4 regions of the Cytobacillus sp. FSL R5-0569 genome follow, and region 2 is predicted to be linked to each of the others. Evidence: riboswitches for the same ligand, from Rfam matches in the RefSeq annotation. Region 2 holds a riboswitch; each other region holds the start of a gene.
The links. A riboswitch is a leader RNA that binds a small molecule or an ion and turns the genes downstream of it on or off. The one in region 2 is predicted to bind S-adenosylmethionine.
Positions count from the first base shown of each region.

Region 1: it holds a riboswitch for S-adenosylmethionine, as region 2 does, so the genes downstream of both, MKX78_RS00700 (bifunctional homocysteine S-methyltransferase/methylenetetrahydrofolate reductase) here and MKX78_RS01925 (O-acetylhomoserine aminocarboxypropyltransferase/cysteine synthase family protein) in region 2, are expected to answer to the same signal.
Region 3: it holds a riboswitch for S-adenosylmethionine, as region 2 does, so the genes downstream of both, MKX78_RS07780 (LLM class flavin-dependent oxidoreductase) here and MKX78_RS01925 (O-acetylhomoserine aminocarboxypropyltransferase/cysteine synthase family protein) in region 2, are expected to answer to the same signal.
Region 4: it holds a riboswitch for S-adenosylmethionine, as region 2 does, so the genes downstream of both, MKX78_RS19825 (O-acetylhomoserine aminocarboxypropyltransferase/cysteine synthase family protein) here and MKX78_RS01925 (O-acetylhomoserine aminocarboxypropyltransferase/cysteine synthase family protein) in region 2, are expected to answer to the same signal.

Region 1 is NZ_JBBOWW010000001.1:141,369-143,570, forward strand. It holds gene MKX78_RS00700 (bifunctional homocysteine S-methyltransferase/methylenetetrahydrofolate reductase) at 1-1,339, opposite strand, end outside; SAM riboswitch class I at 1,446-1,558, opposite strand; gene rpsJ (30S ribosomal protein S10) at 1,917-2,202, shown strand, end outside.
Region 2 is NZ_JBBOWW010000001.1:356,160-358,361, reverse strand. It holds gene MKX78_RS01925 (O-acetylhomoserine aminocarboxypropyltransferase/cysteine synthase family protein) at 174-1,451, opposite strand; SAM riboswitch class I at 1,739-1,830, opposite strand; gene MKX78_RS01920 (hypothetical protein) at 1,918-2,202, opposite strand, start outside.
Region 3 is NZ_JBBOWW010000001.1:1,498,475-1,500,676, reverse strand. It holds gene MKX78_RS07785 (MetQ/NlpA family ABC transporter substrate-binding protein) at 1-80, opposite strand, end outside; gene MKX78_RS07780 (LLM class flavin-dependent oxidoreductase) at 98-1,495, opposite strand; SAM riboswitch class I at 1,654-1,765, opposite strand; gene MKX78_RS07775 (fatty acid--CoA ligase family protein) at 1,827-2,202, opposite strand, start outside.
Region 4 is NZ_JBBOWW010000001.1:3,896,142-3,898,343, reverse strand. It holds gene MKX78_RS19835 (thioredoxin family protein) at 1-287, shown strand, start outside; gene MKX78_RS19830 (hypothetical protein) at 559-894, shown strand; SAM riboswitch class I at 983-1,088, shown strand; gene MKX78_RS19825 (O-acetylhomoserine aminocarboxypropyltransferase/cysteine synthase family protein) at 1,169-2,202, shown strand, end outside.

The sequences.
Region 1 (2,202 bases), 210 kb from region 2:
CATTAAATTGTTTAATCATTTCTATTAATTCAAAGGAAGATAAATCAAACACAGATGAAGCGCCTGGGAAATTACCAACTCTTGCCGGATCCCCTGTAATGGCTAAAATATCATGCAACCCCAATGTATGAAGACCCATGAGATGTGATTGTAAGCCGATTAAGTTTCGATCTCTACAGGAGAGGTGGACAAGTGGTCGAACGTTTGTATCCTTTTGGATGATGTGTGCTAGGGCTTCATTTGCGATTCGTGGTGTCGCAAGAGAGTTATCTGCGAGTGTGATTGCATCAACCCCAGCATCTTTTAAGGCTCTGGCACCTTCAAAAAATTTAGCAGTTGATAGCTTCTTAGGTGGGTCTAGTTCGACGATGATGGTGCGTTTTTCTTGTACAAGTGTCTCTAACGGGGTATTGGTGCGTTCGATTGTAATTCTCTCTATTTTAGGTTTCCTTTTATTTGTTACGTGTTTTTCAATAATTGGTACAGCATGCCTAACTTCGTCTGCAAATGCTTTAATATGGCCAGGTGTCGTTCCGCAGCAACCACCAAGCAGTCGAACACCTTGCTTAAGGAAGGACTTCGCTGATTTTCTAAAATAGTCTTCACTCTCCTTATATTGAATCGTACCATCGATATAGGCCGGTAGACTCGCGTTAGGATATGCAGAGAGAAACGCGTGCTGAGGTAATTCAACGGAGGAGAGTGTCTCTAACATATGATGTGGACCTAAACGGCAGTTTACCCCGACAACATCTGCCCCTTTAGCTTCTAACCTTTTTAAGGCGTCATTAATTAACGTCCCATTTTGTAATATAGCGATTTCTTGTAAAGACACTTGGGCAATTATAGGTATATCCGTTTCTTTCCGGGCAATAGAGAGAACCGTTTCTAATTCTTCTAAATCATAATATGTTTCAAGAAGGAGCCCATCTACGCCTTCTAACAATAAGCAGTATAGCTGTTCACGAAAGTTACGTTTAATTTCATCTAGAGGAATAGAGAGGGGGTTTAATCCTCGTACACCTCCAATTGTGCCAAGCACATATGCCTGGTGCTGTTGAATACTAGATCGTGCCAGTTTTACAGCCGCGCTATTAATCTCTTTGACTGAATCCTCTAGGCCATACCGTTTCAATTTTAAATAATTCGCAGCATAGGAATTTGTTTGAATTAAATCAGCACCTGCATGGAGATAGGCTTGATGAATGTGCTGAATTTGTTCCGGTGCTGAGAGGTTTAACTCTTCAAAACATGTATCCGTACCATAAGAATAAAGAAGTGTTCCTATCGCACCGTCAGCAATTAATACTTGGTTCTTCATTTTTTCAAGGAAGTTCAAAGGTCTCACTCCTTCAATTCATATTTTGTTGAATTCAATGGATGAGAAGCCAAAGAGAAAATAAAAAAGGCCCTCAAGAAGAAGGCCTATTATTATCATAGTCATCTTCTCATCTTTCAAGCGTATAGCTTGTAGGAATTAGCACCTTTTCAATAGTGTTCACTATTGATGGTTGCTGAGGTGTCATCGGGCCTATCCCTCAACCTCTCATGATAAGAAATAAAAAATATTTTATTGACTAAAATTTACATGAATGAGTCTATGTTTGTCAAATAAAAATTTAGAAAATTTAAAAATAAGTAATTAAATAAGTGCTTTTTTAGAAAATGATGTAAAGAGGAAGATATACTTGAAAACACTATTAACAGCAGTTATAATGTTAAAAGTGTGCAGAACAGAGAGAAACGCAATCAATAGTTGCATTTGTTATGTCTTTTCTGTATAATAGACAATGTTGGTCTTTGACTGCGATGAAGTGAAAGGTTGCTGACACACCCGGCCGCTTTGCCATGGCGAGTGTGTGGGAAATTTTCACGGAGAATGTCTATATGAAAATAGGCGAAAAGGAGGGAAAATAATGGCAAAACAAAAAATTCGTATTCGTTTAAAAGCTTATGATCACAGAATTCTTGATCAATCTGCTGAAAAAATCGTTGAAACTGCAAAACGCTCTGGTGCGGCTGTATCTGGTCCAATCCCATTGCCAACTGAAAAGTCAGTTTACACAATTCTTCGTGCGGTGCATAAATATAAAGATTCTCGTGAGCAATTCGAAATGCGTACACACAAACGTTTAATCGACATCATTAATCCAACACCACAAACAGTCGATTCATTAATGCGTTTAGACTTACCATCTGGTG
Region 2 (2,202 bases):
GATATCAGTGTTAATGGCTCTGTTTGAGAAAAATATTGTCATTCATACTGTATGAGGTGAATCGCCTGAGACATGCGATCAACAAAGTATATGGTAAAGGAATAAAGAATGGTTCTTTGATAAGCAGTTTAACTTCACACTTTTCACCCTTTATAATGCAAATCGTAATAAACCTACGTACATTGTTTTAACGCTTGCGTGATATCAGCCATCACATCTACAGGATCCTCTAAGCCAACAGAAAGGCGGATCATTTCGGGACTCACACCCGCCTCCGCTTGTTGTCCAGGTGAAAGACGAGCATGTGTTGTACTCGCTGGATGAATAATGAGCGTTTTCGCGTCACCAACATTTGCTAAATGTGATACCAGCTTTAGTGAGTTGATAAACCTTTTAGCTGTACTGATTCCCCCTTTGATGCCAAATGTAAAGATTGCACCTGCCCCACTCGGAAAATACTTTTTCCCGAGATGATATTGTGGATGGCTTTCTAACCCAGGGTAGTTCACCCAAGAAATATGAGGTAACTCTCCTAACCGTTTAGCCAAAACTTGTGCATTAGCGACTTGCTTTTCTACTCTGACACTTAATGACTCCAGACCTTGAATAAATAACCAGCTATTGAAGGCAGACAGCGTTGCCCCTAAGTCATGGCCAAGTTCAAATCTTGCTTTAAGAATAAAAGCTTTTTCCCTAGAAATTTCAACATAGCTGCGATTACCAATAGCAGGCTTTTTCTCATTAAAGGAAGGAAATCTTTCGTTACTCCATTCGAATCTTCCTCCATCTACAATCACCCCACCGATTGCCGTACCATGTCCACCAATAAATTTAGTTGCTGAATGAACGACTATATCCGCGCCAAATGCAAGTGGTTTTAGTAAAAATGGCGTAGTAAATGTATTATCTACTACTAATGGTAGGCCGTGACGTTTCGCTATCTCACTTAACTTTTCTAAATGTGCTACCTCCATATTCGGGTTGCCAATTGTCTCTGTGAAAATCGCCTTTGTCCTTTTATTAATTTTTCCTTCTAAAGATGTAAAGTCCGTCCCATCAACAAAATGAACATTGATACCGAATTTACTAAACGTTTCTGCAAATAAATGGTAGGTACCACCATAAAGAGCCTGTGTAGAAACTATCTCATCGCCTGCTCTTGCAAGTGTTAAAAGGGCAATGGAAATCGCTGCTTGCCCAGATGAAACAGCAAATGAGGCTACGCCACCTTCTAACTGTGCCATTCTCTCCTCAAACACTGCATTGGTTGGATTTGCATTCCTTGAATAAATAAAGCCAGGCTCTTGCATCTGAAATAAGCTTGCTGCATGATCGGTATCTTCAAACACATAGGATGAAGTCATGTATATTGGTACGGCTCTCGACTTTGTAACAGGATCTGGCACTTGCCCCCCATGAAGCGCTATTGTATCAAACTGGTGATGATTCATTTTTCATTCTCCTCTCACATTTCACTTATAATAAACAAACTCGACTCGGAACCATCTATCAGTGATGAGCTTTTGAGTATGCCAGCACAATGGTTGTTTTTTCATAAATTGAATTTGAAACATCAATTTTTTATGTCCAACACCTTTTTTCAAGAGCAGAAAAAAGACCACTTTCAATAAAAAGAGATTGTACTCTTCCATCGAAAGCCGCCTTTAGTCGTCTAATCGGCATAGATAAAGCCCCTCTTGCTAAAGAAGAGGGGCTCACGATATATCGCCATATCCTCAACTTATCTATCTTGGAATTAGCACCGTTACCTAGTTTTGGTCGGTTGCTGAGGCTTCAAAGGGCCAGTCCCTCCACCTCTCTTGATAAATTGAATTTTTTAAATTTTAAGAGTTATTAATTATTAATCAGAATAACCTTATCATCCGGCGCTGTCAACAGCTTTTTATAATAAATCTTTTATGCAGCACAAAGTCTTTCTTTTGCTTTTATTACTGACACCCAATATTCAACTGGAGATACAAAGGATTGCAAATAATTCAGCTCTTTATTATACATAAGAGCCTCCACTAAAAGATAAACAGACGTATCATTTAAATCGTTAACAATCATATCAAGCAAAGTTGCTTTCATATTCATAATATCTTCATAATCATCGATGATAGCTAACTTATCATCTAAATATGAAAGAAAAGCTTGTAAATGAACAACCTCTTCTTGTAATTCCTTCCACCCTTTATCCTC
Region 3 (2,202 bases), 1.1 Mb from region 2:
CCGGATGAACCTGATGTCCCACATGCACTTAAAACAGTGCAACAAGTCAGTACAAAAAATAATAACCAAACTTTTCTCATACCCTTCACCTCTTATTTTAATTATTTATCTTTTCACCTTTACGATATTTACTTCCTGGATGACCACTCGGTAAAAGGGGCGAGCCATGAGTAAAAAGCTTTTCTCTTAACGTACCCTTTTTGTATTCCTTTTTATATAAACCACGTTCTTGTAGAATCGGAATAACAAGCTCAATAAAATCTTCCAAATCTGCTGGCGTTACTAAATGATTTAAATTAAAACCATCGACACCAGAGGCTTCAAACTGATATTGAATTTGGTCTGCTACTTCTGATGGATTGCCGACAATTATATTGTCTCTATCTAATCCTTCTAATTTTGAAATCGCTTCTTTAATCGATAGTTTTTTCTTCGCATCTTTCGTTAATGAAGCAGCTTTATAATGCCCATGCTCTGTAGCTTTAAATTCAAATGGGTTATCTAACTCATCCTTTGTAAATTCCGCAACATTATAACCGCTTGCGCCCCCAAACTGTGCTTTCGCTGCATCTGCACTCCATAATTGGTTGTATTCAGCAAATTTCTCTTCCGCTTCTTCAGTTGTCTTACCTACGATGACTGTTAGGAAAGTGAATATTTTAATATCTTCCGGATTCCTGCCATATTCTTCCGCTTGTTTTCGAATATCCTTTGTATAATGTCTTACTCTTTCAGGTGTTGGCCCACCTACAAATACACATTCTGCATGTTTTGCTGCAAAAGCACGTCCTTTAGGAGAAGTCCCTGCTTGATATAAAACAGGTGTTCTTTGTTGTGACGGTTCTGTTAAATGCGGTCCTTCGACATCAAAATATTCTCCTTTATGGTGAATTTCATGGATTTTCTTACGGTCGATTAATACCCCTTGTTCTGTATCTTCTATCACTGCTCCATCTTCCCAGCTTGATTCCCACAGTTTATAAACGACATCCATATATTCATCGGCAATTTCATAACGCTTATCGTGTTTGATCATATCTTTGAAACCAAAATTTCTTGCTGCATTAGGAAGATAAGAAGTAACGATATTCCATGCCACTCTTCCTTTTGTCAAATGATCTAATGTGGAAAACCGTCTTGCCTGCCCAAAAGGTGGCTCATATGTTGTACTCACCGTTAATGCAAATGACAGATGCTCTGTCACTGCTGCCATAGCAGGGATGACAAACGCCCCATCATTAACAGGAAACTGTAATCCATCGTTAATTGAAGGTTCTTTACTTTCTTTATACGTATCATAAACACCTAATACATCCGCAAAAAAGACAGCATCGAATTTTCCCTTCTCGAGTGTTTTGGCTAATTCCATCCAATAATTAATATCTTTATAGGCACGATGTCGTTTGGAATCTTTATGCTTCCATAGCCCATGAGAATTGTGCATTGCACTTGTCATTTCAAATGCATTCAATATCATTTGTTTTTTATAACTCATACTGCCATTACCTCCTCTAATACTTCTACAAAAGAAGCATAATAATGTATTTATCAATTGTGCTAAGAATGTTTATCGCTTTTGGTGGTCCAATCAGCCATAAAAAAACCTCTTCCAAAAAGGAAGAGGTAACGTACGCTCATAAATATTTCATTCTCTTCCTATCTTTCAAGCTAAATGCTAGCTTGCTGGAATTGGCACAGTACTTGCAATGCTAAGTCTGTTGCCGAGGCTTCGTAGGGCCAGTCCCTCCACCTCTCTAGATAGTGGTTATTTAATTGATATAGTTACTCTAAAATATTTAGAATCTTTTGTCAACATGTTTTTTAACTTATGCTTCCTGATTTTCTAGTACCTTTTTCTTAAGAGCACGTCGCAGTATCTTTCCTGTTGTATTCTTCGGCAATTCTTCTAAAAATTCTATAGAGGAAGGAATTTTGTATTTGGCTAACTTTTCTTTACAATAAGTCAATAAATGTGCCTCTGTTAAATTTTCAGTTTTAGGTACAATATAGGCTAAAACTTTTTCTCCTGTATTCTGATCAGGTACACCTAAAACAGCCGCTTCTACAATGTCAGGATGGTCATAAAAAACCTCTTCTACTTCCCTTGGATACACATTATAGCCACCAACAATTATCATATCTTTCTTACGGTCAACAATGTAGAAGTATCCTTCTTCGTCCCTCTTAGCTAAGTCACCTGTA
Region 4 (2,202 bases), 3.5 Mb from region 2:
TCGCAAGGAAGCAATCCGGCTTATTTTATTTATTTACTCCTATGTGTGGGACATGTCAAGTTGCCGGGAAAATGCTAACAATTACTGAGCAACTGTTGCAGAACCTTCCTATAGGTAAAGCCGACCTGAATTTTTTGCCAGCAGTGGCAGAAAAGTATGAAATTGAAAGTGTACCGTGTTTACTTGTGTTTAAAAAAGGAGAGTTAGTTGATAAGCTTTATGCTTTCCATTCAGTACCTTATTTACTTGAACAAATTCAATCATATGAATTACAGTCTCAATTTTAAAACCACTTATTGTTTAGGAATAAGTGGTTTTCTTATGCTTTTAATCAAGGGGGGTTGCGTAAATGTTTAATTACACCCCTCACTCATTCTAGGAAGATGAATCGATGGGATATTTCTTTTTTCTGTCGATAAGTCTAGCTTTTGACATATTTCTCGGGAAATAGGTTGTGAACATTGTTGGAAATAAATGTTCTGTCAGTTAAAGTCGATAGTTAGGAGAAGGAAATCATTTCTTGGAACAGAATTATAGAATATAAGACGCGGGCTGGGGGTGGTTTCAATAGAGGAACTCATTTATCATTTTAATCAATCTTTAAGAGTAAATGATCATATTTTAATGATGTTAAAGGAACCTATAAGGATTCGAGTAGAATTAGAACAAAATCTAATGTATTTGACATTAGACCGTAAAAGGCTGCTAATTAAACATACTCGCCCATTGAAAAATTATCATATAAACATTCAAACTACTGCTGACCACTTTCATTCTTTGCTTCAAGGGCGTACGAGTCTAAAGAAACAAGTGGATGAAAAGCATATCATCCTTAAGTCGACTTTTAGACAATTATTAAAATTAGATGCCATTTTCGTATTAAATCAAAAATAATCATAAATACATCAAATGTCCTAAAAAAAGATTGACTTCCCAAAAAAAGGTTGTTATTCTATCCTTAGAATAATTAGAAAATTAAATATTCTTATCGAGAGTGGTGGAGGGACTGGCCCTATGAAACCCGGCAACCGGTTGTTTGATACACGGTGCTAATTCCAGCAGAGCATAAAAGCTCTGGTAGATAAGAAGAGATGATAAACCCTCTTCTTTGTGAAGAGGGTTTTTGGTCGTCTTTTCTTTCCAATTTAAAAAAGAGGAGAGATGTAAAATGGCAGAAAAAGAAAAGCAACTTCGATTTGAAACAATTGGTGTTCATGGTGGGCTAAAACCTGATCCAGTAACAGGGGCAAGAGCGGTCCCAATCTATCAAAATAATGCTTATCAATTCCAGAATACAGAGCATGCGCAAGACTTATTTGGCTTAAAAGAAACAGGATATATTTATTCTCGTATTCATAATCCAACGGTTACTGTGTTTGAGGAAAGAGTTGCATTGTTAGAAGGGGGAACAGGCGCATTAGCATTAGCAAGCGGGCAAGCAGCCATTTACTTAGCTCTTCTTAATATTGTTCAAGCGGGTGATGAAATTGTAGCTGCCTCTAATTTATATGGAGGTACATATAATTTATTTACAGTCACTTTACCAAAGTACGGCATCAACGTTAGGCTTATCGATATTAATAATGAAGAGGAACTACGAGCAGCAATCAATGAGAAGACACGAGCTGTATTTGCCGAAACCATTGGTAACCCGAGTTTACAAGTACTAGATATTGAAACAGTTTCAAATATCGCCCATGAACATGGTGTGCCGTTAGTGGTTGATAACACATTTGCAACTCCTTATCTATGTCGGCCGATTGAGCATGGCGCAGATATTGTTGTTCATTCTGCTACGAAATGGTTACTTGGGAATGGGACGACAATGGGGGGGATCATTGTTGACGGTGGTAAATTTGATTGGAACTCAGAGAAGTATCCAGGATTAAGTCAGCCGGATACAAGCTATAACGATATAGTATATAGTGAGGCACTGGGCCCTGTAGCATATATTACTAAAGCGAGAGTGCAGCTTCTAAGAGATTTAGGTCCAGCACTAAGTGCACAAAGCGCCTTCCAATTTACGTTAGGTTTAGAAACGTTAACGGTTCGAATGAAAGAACATATTGCTAATACGAAAAAAATTGTGCAATATTTAAATAATCATCCTGCTGTTAATTGGGTACTTTATCCGGGCGATGACAACCATCCTAATAAAGAATTAGCAGACAAATATTTATCTAAAGGTGCAGGGGCAGTTGT